3 regions of the Caballeronia sp. TF1N1 genome follow, and region 2 is predicted to be linked to each of the others. Evidence: predicted binding sites of a transcription regulator. Region 2 holds the regulator's gene; each other region holds the start of a gene.
The links. Region 2 encodes LexA, which represses DNA repair genes until DNA is damaged. Its sites were predicted from a motif close to ACTGTATNNNNATACAGT; they were not measured.
Positions count from the first base shown of each region.

Region 1: the regulator LexA is predicted to act here: its motif matches at 3,194-3,211, upstream of recA (recombinase RecA).
Region 3: the regulator LexA is predicted to act here: its motif matches at 2,605-2,622, upstream of imuA (translesion DNA synthesis-associated protein ImuA).

Region 1 covers NZ_CP084626.1:488,272-494,303, forward strand. Annotated here, with positions in the region: gene LDZ28_RS02310 (MFS transporter) at 1-477, opposite strand, end outside; gene LDZ28_RS02315 (sensor histidine kinase) at 707-2,296, opposite strand; gene LDZ28_RS02320 (response regulator transcription factor) at 2,303-3,043, opposite strand; gene recA (recombinase RecA) at 3,302-4,369, shown strand; gene recX (recombination regulator RecX) at 4,812-5,513, shown strand; gene LDZ28_RS02335 (DUF2889 domain-containing protein) at 6,006-6,032, shown strand, end outside.
Region 2 covers NZ_CP084626.1:1,533,005-1,539,036, forward strand. Annotated here, with positions in the region: gene LDZ28_RS07075 (sulfate/molybdate ABC transporter ATP-binding protein) at 1-345, opposite strand, end outside; gene cysW (sulfate ABC transporter permease subunit CysW) at 366-1,268, opposite strand; gene cysT (sulfate ABC transporter permease subunit CysT) at 1,265-2,170, opposite strand; gene LDZ28_RS07090 (sulfate ABC transporter substrate-binding protein) at 2,310-3,344, opposite strand; gene lexA (transcriptional repressor LexA) at 3,614-4,291, shown strand; gene LDZ28_RS07100 (hypothetical protein) at 4,452-4,778, shown strand; gene LDZ28_RS07105 (DUF2939 domain-containing protein) at 4,937-5,554, shown strand; gene LDZ28_RS07110 (universal stress protein) at 5,714-6,032, opposite strand, start outside.
Region 3 covers NZ_CP084626.1:1,767,238-1,773,269, reverse strand. Annotated here, with positions in the region: rRNA gene LDZ28_RS08215 (23S ribosomal RNA) at 1-2,174, shown strand, start outside; rRNA gene rrf (5S ribosomal RNA) at 2,292-2,405, shown strand; gene imuA (translesion DNA synthesis-associated protein ImuA) at 2,689-3,552, shown strand; gene LDZ28_RS08200 (DNA polymerase Y family protein) at 3,437-5,089, shown strand; gene LDZ28_RS08195 (error-prone DNA polymerase) at 5,097-6,032, shown strand, end outside.

The sequences.
Region 1 (6,032 bases), 1.0 Mb from region 2:
GGTCCATGCGCCGCGCTTGTTGGCCGGTGCGTGCTCCGCGACGTAGGTCGCCGCGCCGCCGTACTCGCCGCCGAGCGCGAGGCCCTGCAGCAAGCGCATCGCGATAAAGATGACCGGCGCCGCAATGCCTATGGTCGCGTAGCCGGGCAGGAAGCCGATCAGGAACGTCGACAAACCCATGATGACGATGGTCACGAGAAACGTGTATTTGCGCCCGACCATATCGCCGAGCCGCCCGAACACGATCGCGCCGAACGGACGCACCGCGAAACCCGCCGCGAAGCCGAGCAGCGTGAAGATGAAGCCAGCGGTCGGATTGACGCCCGAGAAGAACGTCTTGCTGATGTAGATGGCAAGCGAGCCCGCCAGATAAAAGTCGTACCACTCGAACACCGTGCCGAGCGACGAAGCGAAGATGACCTTCCTTTCCTCGCTCGTCATCGGTGCGTGGGAAATGCGCCCCTCAACCGTAGCCATGAATCGTCTCCTGATTTGAATTCGCGTACGTGTCGGAAACGCCCGAGGCGCTCCGGTGCAACGATTATTGGAACGAAAACTTACGGCGTTCTGACTCGCTCGGATGCGTGTCGAATCGGCGCATAAAGTACATCTTCGGCTAACCATCTGCTATTTCTTTTTATCTCGCTCATTCTTGCGTCAATGCGCGTTTTATGTTGTTTGCCGAGGTGTTGGGCGCTGAGCCGCCTCAGGGTTTGTCCCGCATAGGAAAAACCCGCTGTAAGCTCACGCGAACCAGCGTTCCGGCCAGTCGCGGCGCTTCCTGATACACATGATCTTCGATGACGAGCGTGCCGCCGTGCATCGCCGTGATCTCCTTGACAATGGCGAGACCGAGGCCGCTGCCGTCGCCCTCGCGTCCGAGAATGCGATAGAAACGCTCGAGCACGCGCTCGCGTTCGGCGCTCGGAATGCCAAGTCCGGTGTCTTCCACTTCGAGATGAACGTGATCGAGATCGTGCTCGCCGGTCCGCACGCGCACGGTCACGCGTCCGTTCGGAGGCGTGTAGCGGATGGCGTTATCGATCAGATTCGACAGCAATTCACGCAGCATCACCGCGTTGCCCTCGACCTCGACGGGATACGCGGGCTCCTCGTAACCGATATCGATACCCTTCGCGAGCGCCGCCTGCACCCAGTCGCGCACGGCGAGCCGCGCGAGATCGGTCAGTTCGACGTGCGAGAAAATCTGCCCCGTCGCGCGATTTTCCGCGCGCGCCAACGCGAGCAATTGCGTGACGAGCCGCGCCGCGTGCTCGGAACTCGTGGCGATCTGTTCGAGCGAGCGCTGCACTTCCGTCGATACCTCTTGGCGCAACGCAAACTCCGCCTGCATGCGCAGGCCGGCGAGCGGCGTTTTCATCTGATGCGCGGCGTCGGCGATAAAGCGCTTCTGAAACTCCATGTTCTGTTCGAGCCGCACGAGCAAATCGTTGAACGACGCCACGAGCGGCGCGATCTCGGGCGGCGCGCGGGCCGCTTCGAGCGGCGAGAGGTCGTCCGGACGGCGCGCGCGAATGTTCGACTGCAGCGCGTGCAGCGGCGCGAGCCCGCGCGAGAGGCCGAACCACACGAGCACGATGGCGAGCGGCAGGATCACGAACTGCGGCAGGATCACGCCTTTGATGATGTCGTTGGCGAGCTGGCTGCGTTTGTCCAGCGTCTCGGCGACCTGCACGAGCACCGGCTGCGTCTCGGCGGGATCGCGTCCCGGCGCGAGACCGGGCACATCGACCGTCGTATAGGCGACGCGAATGTCGTTGCCGCGCAGGGCGTCGTCGCGAAATTCGACGATGCCCGGCTGCGGACGATCGTCGTCATGCGGCAAGGGCATGTCACGGTCGCCGCCGACCAGTTCGCCGCGCGTGCCGAGCACTTGAAAGAACACGCTGTCGACGTTGTCGGCGCGCAGGAAATCGCGCGTGACATCGGGTAGACGCAGTTCGGCGACGCCGTTCACAGGCTGGATTTGGCGCGCGAGCATGTAGACGTCGGCTTCGAGCGCGCGGTCGAACGGACCGTTGGCAATCGACTTCGCGACCAGATACGTCACCGCGATGCTCATCGGCCAGAGCAGCAGAAGCGGCGCAAGCATCCAGTCGAGAATCTCGCCGAAGAGCGAGCGCGGATGCGTTTCGTTGTCGGGTTCGAGTTCGTCGGGAGGCGCGAACGGGTTGGCGTAGCGCGCGTCGCGCTTGGCGTCGGTGTCGCTTTCAATGGCGGCGTGGTCGTGTCCGTGCCCGGCTTCGCTTGGTTCGGTGGAAACGGGCGACGCCATGCGCGGCTACTTGTATTGAGGGCTGGCGGGCAGGGAATCGCTCGCCGCGGGTTGGGCAACGGCGCCGTTGTCGACGGTGGCGACGGCTTTCTCCAGCGTGTAGCCGAGCCCGCGCACCGTGATGATGCGCGCGCCGCTCGCTTCGATTTTTTTGCGCAAGCGGTGCACGTACACCTCGATTGCGTTGTTGCTTACTTCTTCACCCCACTCGCATAGATGATTCACGAGCTGTTCCTTCGACACGAGCCGCCCGATGCGCTGGAGCAGCACTTCGAGCACGCCGAGTTCGCGCGCGGACAGGTCTACGACTTGCTCGCCGATATGCGCGACGCGTCCGACCTGGTCGAACGCCAGCGAACCATGCTTCACGACAGTCGGACCGCCACCCGCGCCGCGTCGCGTCAACGCTCGAACGCGCGCTTCGAGCTCGTTGAGCGCGAAGGGTTTGGCCATATAGTCATCGGCGCCGAGGTCGAGTCCCTTCACGCGTTCGTCGACACTGTCGGCCGCCGTCAGGATCAAAACCGGCATCTGCGAATTGCGTGCGCGCAGGCGGCGCAGCACCTCCAGACCGGGCATGAGCGGCAGGCCGAGATCGAGAATCAGGAGGTCGAAAGTTTGCAGCGAAAGGGCGGTATCTGCCTCGACGCCATGCTTCACATGGTCGACGGCGTATCCCGATTGGCGGAGTGATCGAATGAGACCGTCCGCGAGTATGCTGTCGTCTTCGGCAATGAGGATTCGCATCGTGTTGTGCGCCTTCGTGCGCGGCAAAGCGCAGTCATTGCCGACACCGCATTTCGCCCGGCGCGGCGGTCTCCAGGTGTTTTGCGGTTTTTGCGCGGTGCGCGCGGCGTGGAAAAAAGACTGCGTCGCGCGATCGGGCTTGCAAAAACTACTGTTTTTTTATACAGTGTCTGCGGGAGTGCTACAGACGGGCTCGAGTTCGTTTCGAGCTTGCCGGCACCCGCCTCAGACGCCGTTCATCATAGCAAAGGACGATTCATGGAAGAAAGCAAGAAAGGCCCGGCTGGCATGACTGCGGAGAAGGGCAAGGCATTGGCCGCCGCGCTCGCGCAGATCGAAAAGCAATTCGGCAAAGGGTCGATCATGCGGCTCGGCGCAGGCGAGGTGGTGGAAGACATTCAGGTGGTCTCGACAGGGTCGCTCGGTCTGGATATCGCGCTTGGCGTCGGCGGCTTGCCGCGCGGCCGTGTCGTGGAAATCTACGGGCCTGAGTCGTCGGGCAAGACCACTCTCACGCTGCAGGTGATCGCCGAGATGCAAAAGGTCGGCGGCACGGCGGCGTTTATCGACGCGGAACACGCGCTCGACGTGCAATACGCGCAGAAGCTCGGCGTGAATGCGCAGGAACTGCTGATCTCGCAGCCGGACACGGGCGAGCAGGCACTGGAAATCGCGGATGCGCTGGTGCGCTCCGGCTCCATCGACATGATCGTCATCGACTCCGTCGCGGCGCTCGTGCCGAAGGCGGAAATCGAAGGCGAAATGGGCGACTCGCTGCCTGGTTTGCAAGCGCGCCTGATGTCGCAAGCGCTGCGCAAGCTGACCGGCACCATCAAGCGTACGAACTGCCTCGTCATCTTCATCAACCAGATCCGCATGAAGATCGGCGTGATGTTCGGCAACCCGGAAACCACCACGGGCGGCAACGCGCTGAAGTTCTATTCGTCGGTGCGCCTGGACATTCGCCGTATTGGTTCCATCAAGAAGAACGACGAAGTCATCGGCAACGAAACGCGCGTGAAGGTCGTGAAGAACAAGGTCTCGCCGCCGTTCCGCGAAGCCATTTTCGACATCCTTTATGGCGAAGGCATTTCGCGTCAGGGCGAGATCATCGACCTGGGCGTGCAGGCCAAGCTGGTAGACAAGGCAGGCGCCTGGTACAGCTATAACGGCGAGCGTATTGGTCAGGGCAAGGACAACGCGCGCGAATTCCTGCGCGAGAACCCGGACATCGCCCGCGAGATCGAGAACAAGATCCGCGAGTCGCTCGGCGTGGCGGCAATGGCTGACGCCGTGGCGCCGGGCGCCACGGTGGCGGACGAGTGAGTTGTCGCTTAATCGTTACGTGGTCGTCGCGCAGTCGTCACATAGTCGTCGTCTCGTTGTTTAGATACTCACTTGGTCACTGACGATGTTGAAGCGCCGGTTCGGATCGAAGGCTGGCAGAACGGACGGAAGGTTCGGGCGGTCTGCTGGTTCTGATGATCCGAACGGCGCGAGTGATCCTCAGTCGCGTGACACTCAGTCGCGCGATTCGGCGAAGGCGTTGCGTGGTGTCTGGCGGCGAGAGTTGCCGGTGAATGCGCGTGATGCTGCTGAGTTAGACGCAAGGGCGGCCGATGTTGATGCTGCTGCTGTCCGGGAAAGTCAGACACCGTCGTCCGAAGATCGCCGGGCGCGTCTGGAGCAAGCCCGCGCGTTGCTGATGCAGGCAGCGTCCATTCGTGAGGGCAACGCACCGTCGAGGAACGCAACCTCCAAGCCGGCAGTGGAAACGCCGACTCTGGCGACCAACCGTGCGCAGAACGCGTCACCCTTGGCAAGCCGGATTGCCAATCCAAACCAATCATCTGCAATCGACGCCTTCGAAGACGCCGATCCTTTCGAGCCCTTCGAGCAGTGCGCGCCGGATGCAGGCGTCAACACGGCATCCGAATCGGTCTACAGCCGTTCAAGTCAACGCGCTCGCAAAACTTCCGCTGCCGAAGTCAAAGATTCCAAGCGTCCGCAACGTTCGCTTAAAGGACGCGCGCTTGCTTACCTGTCTCGTCGGGAATATAGCCGCGCGGAGTTATCGCGCAAGTTGCGACCCTACGTCGAAGAAGCCGATTCGCTCGAAACACTGCTCGATAGCCTCGAACGCGACGGCTGGCTCTCGAACGAGCGCTTTGTCGAAAGCGTCGTGCATCGAAGAGCGGCGCGCATGGGCGGCAGCCGGATCATCCACGAATTGAAGCGTCATGCAGTGGGAGAGACGCTCATCGGCGAAACTGCCGACAAACTCGCGCAGACCGAAACCGCGCGAGCGCAGTCCGTATGGGAGAGGAAGTACGGCGTCGTACCGGAAACGCCCGCGGAGCGTGCGAAGCAAGCGCGCTTTCTCGCGGCGCGCGGCTTTTCCATGAGCACGATCAGCAAGGTGTTGAAGGGAAGCGACGAAGACTGGACCGACGAAGTCATCGACGATTGATGGCGAACGCCGTCTAGTTCAGTGCGGGCGCATTCGAGCACCATGTGATTGCCCGAGCGCCGCGTGCATACATTTCATGCTTTCACGTGCTGGACTCATGGCGAAGCCGCTTTCCATCACGACTCGGTTCAAAACCATTCACACGCGAAGCGTTAGGTTAATTGTTCCATGCTCCACGCGCTTGCCTCATCGTGCTGGCGGATTTCGACCGTTGAGTAATCTCCAGGTTTCGCGCGCATGCAAAGAGTTCGGGCTCATGTTTCCACATCCGCGTGTTGAGCTTCTAGTCCACCAAAGTAAGAAGTGATTTCAAACGACCGCGTGCATGCAAGCTCCGAGGCGGGAAGAAAATCCCGCACCGCGCCGAAGCGTTAATAAGCACAGGCTTCTCAAGCTTTCCCCGCGCACGTTTCTGGTGCCTGAGTCATCCCCGGCTTGAAATACCCAATATGCTAAAATTCCACGGTTTTCCTGTTCCGGCTTTGGTCCAGCATGCCTCTTTCCCCGCCCGTTTCCCGA
Region 2 (6,032 bases):
CTCGCGGATGACGGCCTCCGTTGGCCGCTCGCGGCGCGGCTTCACGCGCAAGCCGAAGGCGACGTTCTCGAACACGGTCATGTGGCGGAACAGCGCGTAATGCTGGAACACGAAGCCGACTTGCCGCTCACGCGCGCCCACTTCGGCAACGTCCTCGCCGTTGAGCACGACCTGACCGGCATCGGCATATTCGAGGCCGGCGATCACGCGCAAGAGCGTTGTCTTGCCGCAGCCGGAAGGTCCGAGCAGCGCGACGAGTTCGCCCGACGGAAAATCCAGCGTGACGTTGTCGAGCGCGGTGAAGGTGCCGAAGCGCTTCTGCAGATTGCGAACGATGATGCTCATGATTGATCCACGCCTTCCATTTATACGGTTGCCTTCACGTCGCTCAGCGTGGCCGTCATGCGGCGCTCCGCGAGCAGCTTCAGCCCGAGCGTGACGAGCGCGAGCAATGCAAGCAGCGACGCCACCGCGAAGGCGGCCGAGAAGTTGTATTCGTTGTAGAGAATCTCGACGTGCAGCGGCATGGTGTCGGTCTGGCCGCGAATGTGGCCCGAGACCACCGAGACCGCGCCGAACTCGCCCATCGCGCGCGCGTTACAGAGAATCACGCCGTAGAGCAGGCCCCACTTCACGTTGGGCAACGTCACGCGCCGGAAGATCTGCCAGCCCGACGCGCCGAGCACGTGCGCGGCCTCTTCCTCGTCGTTGCCTTGCGCCTGCATCAACGGAATCAGTTCGCGCGCGACGAACGGGAACGTCACGAAGATGGTCGCGAGCACGATTCCCGGCACCGCGAAGATGATCTGCACATCGTGCGAAATCAGCCACGGTCCGAACCAGCCCTGCGCGCCGAACATGAGCACGTAGATGAGGCCGGAGATCACGGGCGACACCGAGAACGGCAAGTCGATGAGCGTCGTCAGAAGCGCCTTGCCGCGAAACTCGAACTTGGCGATGGCCCACGATGCCGCGAGCCCGAACACCACGTTGAGCGGCACGGCAATCGCGGCGGTCAAGAGCGTGAGCTTGATGGCCGACCACGCGTCCGGGTCCTTGAGCGAATCGAAGTAATAGTCGATGCCCTTCGCGAAGGCCTGCACGAACACGGCGACGAGTGGCACGACCAGAAACAGCGCGAGAAACACGAGCGCGATACCCGTGAGTATCCAGCGCACGGCGCGCGGTTCGGTGACGGGATTGAGCCGGTTGGTCTCGCCGCGCGCGGCGGTGTTCACGGGAAGCGCCTTGCTGTTTGGCGTGCTCATGCGTGACCTCCGCCCGGAGTTCCGGCATGCAGCGAGGGCCCCGCGGCCACCACGGGCGCCGCGCCCGTCTTGCTCGTGCGGCGTTGCAGGAACCATTGCAGCGTGTTGATGAGGAGCAGCATGAGAAAGGACACGCACAGCATCACGACGGCGATGGCCGTCGCGCCGGCATAGTCGTACTGTTCGAGCTTGGTGATGATGAGCAGCGACGTGATCTCCGATTTCATCGGTACATTGCCCGCGATGAAGATGACCGAACCGTATTCGCCGAGCGCGCGCGCGAACGCAAGCGCGAAACCGGTCAGAAGCGCGGGAAAGAGCGCCGGCAACACGACGCGGCGAAACGTCAGCCAGCGCGTGGCGCCAAGACATGCGGCGGCTTCTTCCTGCTCGCGCTCGAAGTCTTCGAGCACCGGCTGCACCGTGCGCACGACGAACGGCAAGCCGATGAACGTCAGCGCCACGAGCACGCCGAGCGGCGTGAACGCCACCTTGATGCCGAGCGGCGCGAGATACTGCCCGATCCAGCCGTTGCTCGCGTACACGGCGGCAAGCGAAATGCCGGCAACGGAGGTCGGCAGCGCAAACGGCAGATCGACGATGGCATCGACGACACGCTTGAACGGGAACGTGTAGCGCACGAGCACCCATGCGACCAGGAAGCCGAAGATCGCGTTGATGACCGCCCCGCCGAGCGCCGCCGTGAAAGTGAGCCGATACGACGCCAGCACACGCGGCCCGGTGACGGCGCGAACGAACTGCGCCCAGTCGAGCGTCGCGGTCTTGGCGAAGGTCGCCGCAAGCGGAATCAGCACCACGAGGCTCAGGTAAGCCACCGTGATGCCGATCGTCAGCCCAAAGCCGGGTAACGCACTCGGCTTTCGGAAAGTGAACGTTGTCATCTTTGCTTCATCCTTGATCGTCCTGCCTTCGGCGCCCGGGGGATAAGCGCACTGTTTTTTAGTCTCGTCATGCGCGGCCTTCTTTGCGGCCGCTTTCATTGCGACTCGAGCGCCTCGCGGCGCCCGGTCTCTTGCCTGCTTACTGCGGCTGATAGATCGAATCGAACACGCCGCCGTCCGCGAAGTGCGTCTTCTGCGCTTTGGTCCAGCCACCGAAGGTGTCGTCGATGGTGTAGAGCTTGAGCTTGGGGAACTGCTTGGTCAGCTCGGCGGGCACCTTGTCCGAACGCGGACGATAGAAATTGCGCGCCGCGATCTGCTGGCCTTCGTCGCTATACAGATACTTCAGATACGCTTCGGCCAGCTTGCGCGTGCCGTGCTTGTCGACGACCTTGTCCACCACCGCGACCGGCGGCTCGGCCAGAATGCTCACCGAAGGAACCACGATCTGGAACTTCTCCGGACCGAATTCCTTGAGCGACAGGAACGCCTCGTTTTCCCATGCGATCAGCACGTCGCCCTGACCGCGCTGCACGAAGCTGGTGGTCGCGCCGCGTGCGCCGGAATCGAGCACGCCTGCGTTCTTGTAGAGCTTGGTCACGAACTCCTTCGCGGTCTCTTCGTTGCCGCCGGGCTTGTGTTGCGCATACGCCCACGCCGCCAAATAGTTCCAGCGCGCGCCGCCCGAGGTCTTCGGGTTCGGCGTGACGATCGACACGCCCGGCTTGGTGAGATCGTCCCAGTCCTTGATGCCCTTCGGGTTGCCTTTGCGCACTAGAAACACAATGGTCGACGTGTACGGCGATGCATTGTCCGGCAGACGCTTCTGCCAGTCCGTCCCGACGATGCCCTTGGAGGCGAGCGCGTCGATGTCGTAAGCAAGCGCAAGCGTCACGACGTCTGCCTGAAGCCCGTCTAGAACCGCGCGCGCTTGGCCACCAGAACCGCCGTGAGATTGCTTGAAAGTGACCGTTTCACCGGTGTCCGCCTTCCACTTCTTCGCAAAGGCCTGGTTGAAGTCCTGATACAACTCGCGCGTCGGATCGTACGAGACGTTCAGAAACGACGTGTCCGCGTGCGCGGTGGCCGAGATTCCGAAACTCGCCGCCGTGATCGCCAGCGCGGCAAAGAGTTGTTTCGCGCCGCCCTTCAATCCAGCCCTGATGCTATGCATTCCCCGTTCTCCGTCTTATCGAATTGACGGAATCAGTCTAAAGGCGAGCTTATATGATTAGAAATAATTGTTTCTCACTTTTTTAGATGCAAAAGTGCTAAAGCGAGGTTTTTCGCAGTCCGAGGGACAAATAGCGACTGTTTGGGCGCGCTGCAGCCTTGTCAGTAAAGGATCTGGCGACGAACTTCAAGTAAAGCTTGAAAAGCGCGAAATACTGTATAAAAATACAGTCATCTGTCCATCCATACAGTGCGCCGAGGCTCCAGCAAGTGACCAAACCCTCAAAACTTACCGCGCGACAGCAGCAAGTGTTCGAGCTCATCCAGCGAGCCATCGACCGCACGGGCTTTCCGCCCACGCGTGCCGAAATTGCTGCCGTGCTTGGCTTCAGCTCCGCGAACTCCGCCGAGGAACATCTGCGGGCACTGGCGCGCAAGGGCGTGATCGAACTCGCGGCGGGTTCGTCGCGTGGCATCCGCCTGTTGGGAGGCTCCGCGCGCATCGACCGTTCGGACGATCTTCCGCATCAGTTCACCTTGCCGCATCAGAGCATCATGCAGTTGTCGCTTCCGCTGGTCGGGCGCGTTGCGGCGGGCAGTCCCATCCTTGCGCAGGAGCATATCTCGCAACACTACGCGTGCGACCCTGCGTTCTTTTCGGGCAAGCCCGACTATCTGCTGAAGGTGCGCGGCTTGTCCATGCGCGACGCGGGCATTCTCGACGGCGACCTGCTTGCCGTACAGAAGCGCAATGAAGCGAAAGACGGGCAGATCGTGGTCGCGCGTATTGGCGACGACGTCACGGTGAAACGCTGGAAGCGCCGGCCAGATGGCGTGGAATTGGTCGCGGAGAATCCCGACTACGAAAACATCTTCGTGCGCTCCGGCAGCGGCGACTTCGCGCTGGAAGGAATCGCGGTCGGGCTCATCCGCTCCGGCGAGTTCTAACGCACGACTCCAGCGCGCGGCGCGTCAACACCGCCGCCCGCTTCGCCTCCTCGCCCTCGCGCGACGCGGCACGTTTCAAAAATTACAAGCATGACGGCCACCGCTCGCGGCGTGCCGCGGTGCGTCCTATCGTCTGTCGTCCGCCGTCTGGAGAGTCATCATGGAACGTTTCGCCCGTTTGCTGCCCTTTCGTCAGTTTGGCCGTCTGCGTCATTTGCGCTCGCTGATCTCATGCGCCGTGGCGCGGCCTGAAGCGGCGCCCGATCTCTTCGACGAGATGCCCGCGTTGCCGTCGCGTCAACCCGCCTTCGCCCGTGTGTCGCTCAATAGCGCGGTGCATGCGGAATCGGAACAGCGCGCGCCGGTGCGGGTGTATCGCAGTGAGTCGCGGGTAATCATGGTCGGCAATATCGGCGAGGTGTCGCGCATGATCGACCGGTGTATCGACGAGGAACGCGCCGGCGTTAGCAGCGGCATTCTGGCCTGAGGGCGGTAGAGCGTTTGCCGAGTGAATTTGAGTTATGTGCAATGCAGGCAGTCCGCAATCTATCGGCTGCAAGGAATGAAGCTCGGGATATATCCGGCGTGAACATGGTCAATCGTTCTTTCATGTCACCCATGTCACGCCGGGGGTCGTTCCTTCGCATGTCCCGCACTACGCGTTATCTCGTCGTCACGCTCGTCATTCTCTTCATCGTTGCAGGGTTAAGCCTTGTCTATGCGTCGCCCTATATCGCACTGAACCGCGTCAAGCACGCGGCCGATGCGCGCGATGCACAGACCGTCAACGAATACGTCGACTTCCCCGCACTGCGTGAAAGTCTCAAAGAGCAAGTCGGCGCACTGCTGACGCGGCGCGTCGATATCCAGAAGAGCGGCAATCCGCTCGCGATCATCGGTGCAATGATCGGCGCGGCGCTCGTAGGGCCGCTGGTGGATTCCTACGCTACGCCCGAAGGCGTCGCCGCGATTTTGAATGGCATTCCGCCGCGGGGAGATCCAGGCGAGCATCCACCCGCCGTCGTGCCACCGGTTCGAGACGGTCAGGTGGCGGCGAGTTCACCGCCTTCGGAAGCGGCATCGAGCATGGTTGCGACTCAAGAACCGCCGCGACAACCACCGCAGACCACGGCCGGATATCGCAGCTTCGATACGTTCGTGGTGACCTACCAGCACGGTGCCGGCGATGCGCGGTACTCCGCGATCTTTCATCGGTACGGGTTGATAACGTGGAAGCTGATCGCGGTTGATTTGAACGGGTGAGTTCGTTGTTGGACAACCATTAAAGTGCCGGTAAGCGCTTCATGGCATTTTTTGCGGCGTTAAGCGTGCGCGGCCGTCACGCAAGGAGACGGCAGCTGGCGCTGATAGCGCAAAAGAGCACTGGCCGACGCAGGCCAGCCTCATCGCGCACACCTATCCTCAAACACTTACTTCGGCCCGGTTCGGCTTCGCCGCATAAGCCGCCTCATCTTCCGCTTCGGCCGACTCACCTGACTGACAAACCGCAACCAATATGCTGCATGACACGCGATCGAGCAGCGGTGTGTTGCCCGCGCCCATCCACCAGCGCGCGAGACCGCTGCGGCATCGATGGCCGACCACGACCAGATCGACCTTAAGACTTTCCGCCAGCGTGGCGATTTCATCGATCGGATGCCCGAATGCGAAATGGCCCTGCGCCTGCAAGCCGCGTTCGCGCAGCCACTCCACGCCTTCTTGCAGGATATCGCGTGCGGCA
Region 3 (6,032 bases), 230 kb from region 2:
GGTAACACGTACTGGAGGACCGAACCCACTAACGTTGAAAAGTTAGGGGATGAGCTGTGGATAGGGGTGAAAGGCTAAACAAACTTGGAAATAGCTGGTTCTCTCCGAAAACTATTTAGGTAGTGCCTCGTGTATCACCTTCGGGGGTAGAGCACTGTCATGGTTGTGGGGTCCATTGCGGATTACTACGCCATAGCAAACTCCGAATACCGAAGAGTGCAATCACGGGAGACAGACATCGGGTGCTAACGTCCGGTGTCAAGAGGGAAACAACCCAGACCGCCAGCTAAGGTCCCAAAGATTGGCTAAGTGGGAAACGAAGTGGGAAGGCAAAAACAGTCAGGAGGTTGGCTTAGAAGCAGCCACCCTTTAAAGAAAGCGTAATAGCTCACTGATCGAGTCGTCCTGCGCGGAAGATGTAACGGGGCTCAAGCCAGTCACCGAAGCTGCGGATGCATATTTATATGCATGGTAGGAGAGCGTTCCGTAAGCCTGCGAAGGTGCGTTGAAAAGCGTGCTGGAGGTATCGGAAGTGCGAATGCTGACATGAGTAGCGATAAAGGGGGTGAAAAGCCCCCTCGCCGTAAGCCCAAGGTTTCCTACGCAACGTTCATCGGCGTAGGGTGAGTCGGCCCCTAAGGCGAGGCAGAAATGCGTAGCTGATGGGAAGCAGGTCAATATTCCTGCACCATTGTTAGATGCGATGGGGGGACGGATCGCGGAAGGTTGTCCGGGTGTTGGACGTCCCGGTCGCTGCATTGGAGAAGGTGCTCAGGCAAATCCGGGCACATAATTCAAGGGTGTGGCGCGAGCTTCCTCGGAAGCGAAGCAATTGGAAGTGGTTCCAAGAAAAGCCTCTAAGCTTCAGTCTAATAGTGACCGTACCGCAAACCGACACAGGTGGGCGAGATGAGTATTCTAAGGCGCTTGAGAGAACTCGGGAGAAGGAACTCGGCAAATTGGTACCGTAACTTCGGGATAAGGTACGCCTCTGTAGCTTAACCAGCCTGCGCTGGAAGGGTGAAGAGGTTGCAATAAACTGGTGGCTGCGACTGTTTAATAAAAACACAGCACTCTGCAAACACGAAAGTGGACGTATAGGGTGTGACGCCTGCCCGGTGCCGGAAGATTAAATGATGGGGTGCAAGCTCTTGATTGAAGTCCCGGTAAACGGCGGCCGTAACTATAACGGTCCTAAGGTAGCGAAATTCCTTGTCGGGTAAGTTCCGACCTGCACGAATGGCGTAACGATGGCCACACTGTCTCCTCCCGAGACTCAGCGAAGTTGAAGTGTTTGTGATGATGCAATCTCCCCGCGGCTAGACGGAAAGACCCCATGAACCTTTACTGTAGCTTTGCATTGGACTTTGAACCGATCTGTGTAGGATAGGTGGGAGGCTATGAAACCGGAACGCTAGTTTCGGTGGAGCCGTCCTTGAAATACCACCCTGGTTTGTTTGAGGTTCTAACCTTGGTCCATGATCTGGATCGGGGACAGTGCATGGTAGGCAGTTTGACTGGGGCGGTCTCCTCCCAAAGTGTAACGGAGGAGTACGAAGGTACGCTAGGTACGGTCGGAAATCGTGCTGATAGTGCAATGGCATAAGCGTGCTTAACTGCGAGACCGACAAGTCGAGCAGGTGCGAAAGCAGGTCATAGTGATCCGGTGGTTCTGTATGGAAGGGCCATCGCTCAACGGATAAAAGGTACTCTGGGGATAACAGGCTGATACCGCCCAAGAGTTCATATCGACGGCGGTGTTTGGCACCTCGATGTCGGCTCATCTCATCCTGGGGCTGTAGCCGGTCCCAAGGGTATGGCTGTTCGCCATTTAAAGAGGTACGTGAGCTGGGTTTAAAACGTCGTGAGACAGTTTGGTCCCTATCTGCCGTGGGCGTTGGATATTTGAAGGGGGCTGCTCCTAGTACGAGAGGACCGGAGTGGACGAACCTCTGGTGTACCGGTTGTCACGCCAGTGGCATCGCCGGGTAGCTATGTTCGGAAGAGATAACCGCTGAAAGCATCTAAGCGGGAAACTCGCCTTAAGATGAGATATCCCCGGGGCTTCGAGCCCCTTGAAGGGTCGTTCCAGACCAGGACGTTGATAGGTCAGGTGTGTAAGTGCAGTAATGCATTGAGCTAACTGATACTAATTGCCCGTAAGGCTTGATCCTATAACCAGTGTGTTTGAACCACTGGCGAGTTATGCGTGTGCGACAATCGCCACCCAACATTTACTGCTTCTTCCCGGATTGGTTGTGTGCCCACCCGGCGCACGACAACAAGTCATGCCTGATGACCACAGCGAGTTGGTACCACCCCTTCCCATCCCGAACAGGACCGTGAAACGACTCCACGCCGATGATAGTGCGGATCTCCCGTGTGAAAGTAGGTAATCGTCAGGCTCCTCATGCAGCAACAAAAACCCCACCCCCAAACAGGTGGGGTTTTTGCATTTCTGCGGCGTTGGCGCGCAAAAAAGTCTTGCTTACATCACGACGCAAGCACCAAATCCCCATCCAGGAAACATTCAAATCCCCTCCAGTCGTCCGTCTCAAGCCCGTCTAAAACTCACATCGACCGTTTACCTCGTCGCCTCGAAATACTGTATAAATATACAGTACAAAAGGGTTGCCGAATGCTCTGGGCATGAGCAGGCTCTTGCATTCGGGTGGACAGGGAAGACTCATGGGTGCAGCACTTTCACTGCTCGATATCGGGCTGACATCGCGCCTGCAGCAGCAGCTTTGGCAAGGCGAGCAGGTCGGCGTGTCGGACGCGGGTGTCGTTTCGAGTGGCTATCGGGCGCTCGATTTGGTCTTGCCAAATACCGGCTGGATGGCCGGCGCCGTCACTGAATTGCTTATCGAAGAATGCGGGGTCGGCGAGGTCAGGCTGCTCGCGCGTTCGCTTCGTGAGTTGGTGACGAAAAGAGGCCGCACCGTCATCTTCGTAGCGCCTCCCTGGATGCCCAATCCAGCAGCGTTCCGGTCGATGAACATCGCGCCGGGCAAGCTGGTCTGGGTCAAAGCGCCCGAGGATCAGGTGCTATGGGCGGCCGAGCAATCGCTCAAACAGGATGGCAGCGGCGCGGTCCTGATCTGGCTGCCCAAGGCGCGGCCCGATGCGCTGCGTCGTTTGCAAGTGGCCGCTCAGGAATCGCAGTCGCTGGTGTTTCTGTTCCGCCCGCTCGATGCCGCGAAGCAATCCTCCGCGGCACCATTGCGCATCGTCTGCAAACCGGTGCTGCCTGCGCACGCGCAGACAATGAATCGTCGCGAATGGATGCAGGTGGTCATGCTCGAAATCGACATCATCAAGCGGCGTGGTCCGTTGCTGGAAAAACCGCTGCAGTTGCGTTTGCCGCTGCAAATGCCGGCATTGCCTGAGCACATTCGTCGCGCGGATCAAGCCAGGAGAGCACGAGAGGTCAATCATGTTGTGGATAGCGGTGACATTGCCGCTTTTATCGCTCGAAGCAGTCAGGCCGCCATCGATGCCGTCGATCTCGACGAATTCGACCTCGCCTGGAACGGGCTCGATGCCCGGTGAAGCGCTCGTCGGCAATTCGTTTGCGAACGCGGACGATTCCGGTCAGCCATGTTTCGCGCTCGCGGATCACGCGCGCATTCTGCTGCCCGATCTCGTCGCGTTCCGCCTCGGCGTGCGCCCGGGCAGCACGCGCTCGCATGCGTTCGCGCTCGCGCCGCGGCTCACTTTGCTTGCCGTCGATATCAGCGAAGAGCAGCGCGCGCTCGAAGCAGTGGCGTTGTCCTTGCTCGCGTTCACGCCGAAGGTCGTGCTCGCACATGCGAATACCGTGTTGCTGGAAGTCGGCGCGAGCATGCGGCTTTTCGGCGGCTTGCGCAGCCTCTTTGCAAAGGTGCGCTCCACGGTGAAAGATTGTGGCTTCACGTCCCGGATGGGCTGTGCGCCGACCGCGTGGGGCGCGTGGCTCCTTGCGCACGCGCGCACGCGACGAGTGGCGAAACGCGTTCGTATTGTGAAAGAGGCAACACTCGTGCGCGCGCTCGATGCCTTGCCGGTGTCTCTCGTGCCGTCGGCGGCATCGCATGGCAATGCGTTCGAGCAGATTGGTTGCGTGACGCTCGCCGACTTGCGTCGCTTGCCGCGCAAAGGCGTGGCGCGGCGTTTCGGGCAGGGCATTCTGCAATGGCTCGCGCAAGCTTACGGGCAGGCGCCCGATCCGCGCGAAGCTTTTTGCGCGCCGGCATCGTTCGAGGCGAAACTCGAGTTGCAGGCGCGCGTCGAAAACGCCGATGCGCTGTTGTTTGCGGCACGCCGGCTCGTGTTGCAACTCGCCGGTTGGCTGAACGCGCATCACTCGGCGGTCAGCGAGTTTTCGCTTTTGCTCGAACATGAATTGGCGGCGCGCAACGCACCCAAGACATCGACGCTCAAGATTGCATGGGCTGTGCCGACGCGCGATGCCGAGCACATTCTCTGGCTGCTGCGCGAAAAGCTGAATCAGGCAACCTTGATCGCGCCGGTGATCGAGATGAAGCTTTTGGCCGACAAGGTCAGCGAGCACGAGCCGCCCGCCGATACGCTTTTCCCCATGCCGGGTTCCGATGCCGACTCGATGGCGCAGTTGCTGGAGCGTCTGAGCGCGCGACTCGGCGCGGAAAATGTCGTGCAATTGAGCGAGCGGGAGGATCATCGGCCGGAAGCGGCGGTGACGGTCGAAACGTATCAGCCTGAACGTAAGGCCAAGCCCAAGCGCGGAAAAAAGTCGCGCGCGAAAGAGGGCGTCGAAGCGCCGACGCCAGACGACACGGAAGAAGAAAGCGCGGAATCGTTCGAGCTTCCCGACCAAGCCGTGCCTTCGCAGCCGCGGCCATCGTGGATTCTCGAAACGCCGCAAAAGCTGATGTTGCGCAACGAGCGGCCGTTCTATCGTCGCGCGTTGAAGCTCATCAGCCGGACCGAGCGTATCGAAGCGGGCTGGTGGGACGGCAACGGCGTTCAACGCGATTACTACGTCGCCTCCGACGATCGCGGCCGCATGTTCTGGGTGTATCGCGAGCGTCTGACGGGCGACTGGTTTCTCCACGGTTTTTTCGGATGACGCCGCCATGGAAGATTTGAGCGACCTCATCGGCCTGGGCGGTGGCGACGGCAAAGGCAAGTTCTCCGGCGCGATGTCCGCGTCGGCGTTCTTGCCCGGTTACGCGGAACTGCATTGCCTGAGCAACTTCTCGTTCCTGCGCGGCGCTTCGCATCCGCAGGAACTGGCGGCCGCCGCGCTCGAACACGGCTATACCGCGCTAGCAATCACGGACGAATGTTCGCTTGCAGGCGTCGTGCGCGCGTACGGCGCGATCAAGGAAATCGAGACGCGGGCGCAAGCCGCAGCCGACGCGGCGCGAAAGGCCGGCGAGCCGTCGCCCAAGCAGGCAACGTTGAAGCTGATAATCGGCAGTGAATTGCATCTCATCGATGCCAACGGCGAGCCGTTTTGCACGCTCATTGCGCTGGCGACCAATCGCGAGGGATACGGCAATTTGTCGGAGCTGATTTCGCTTGCGCGCTCGCGTTCGCCGAAGGGAACGTATCGGATCGGTCCGGAGGATTTCACGAATCCCGCCGCCACTCCGTCCGACTCGTTCGATGCCACCGATTTACGCGGCGATATCGCGCATCTGAAGCATCTGCCGCACTGTCTCTTGATTCTGGTTCCGCAACGCTCGGCCACGCTTGCCGATACGCTCGATCGCGCTCATTGGCTCGGAAGTTTCGCCGCTGGCCGCGCGTGGCTTGCGCTGGAGTTGTGGCAGGACGGCAGCGACGATGAACGTCTCGCTTCGTGCCGCGTGATTTCGAAGGCGAGCGGTTTGCCTCTCGTTGCGGCAAGCGGCGCGCTAATGCACGCGCGTTCGCGCAAGCCCTTGCAGGACACGTTGACGGCAATCCGCCTCAATCGTCCGCTGGCCGAATGCGGTTACGCGCTCGAAGCGAACGCGGAGCGGCATCTGCGTACACGCTTGCGCATCGGCGCGTTGTATCCGAAA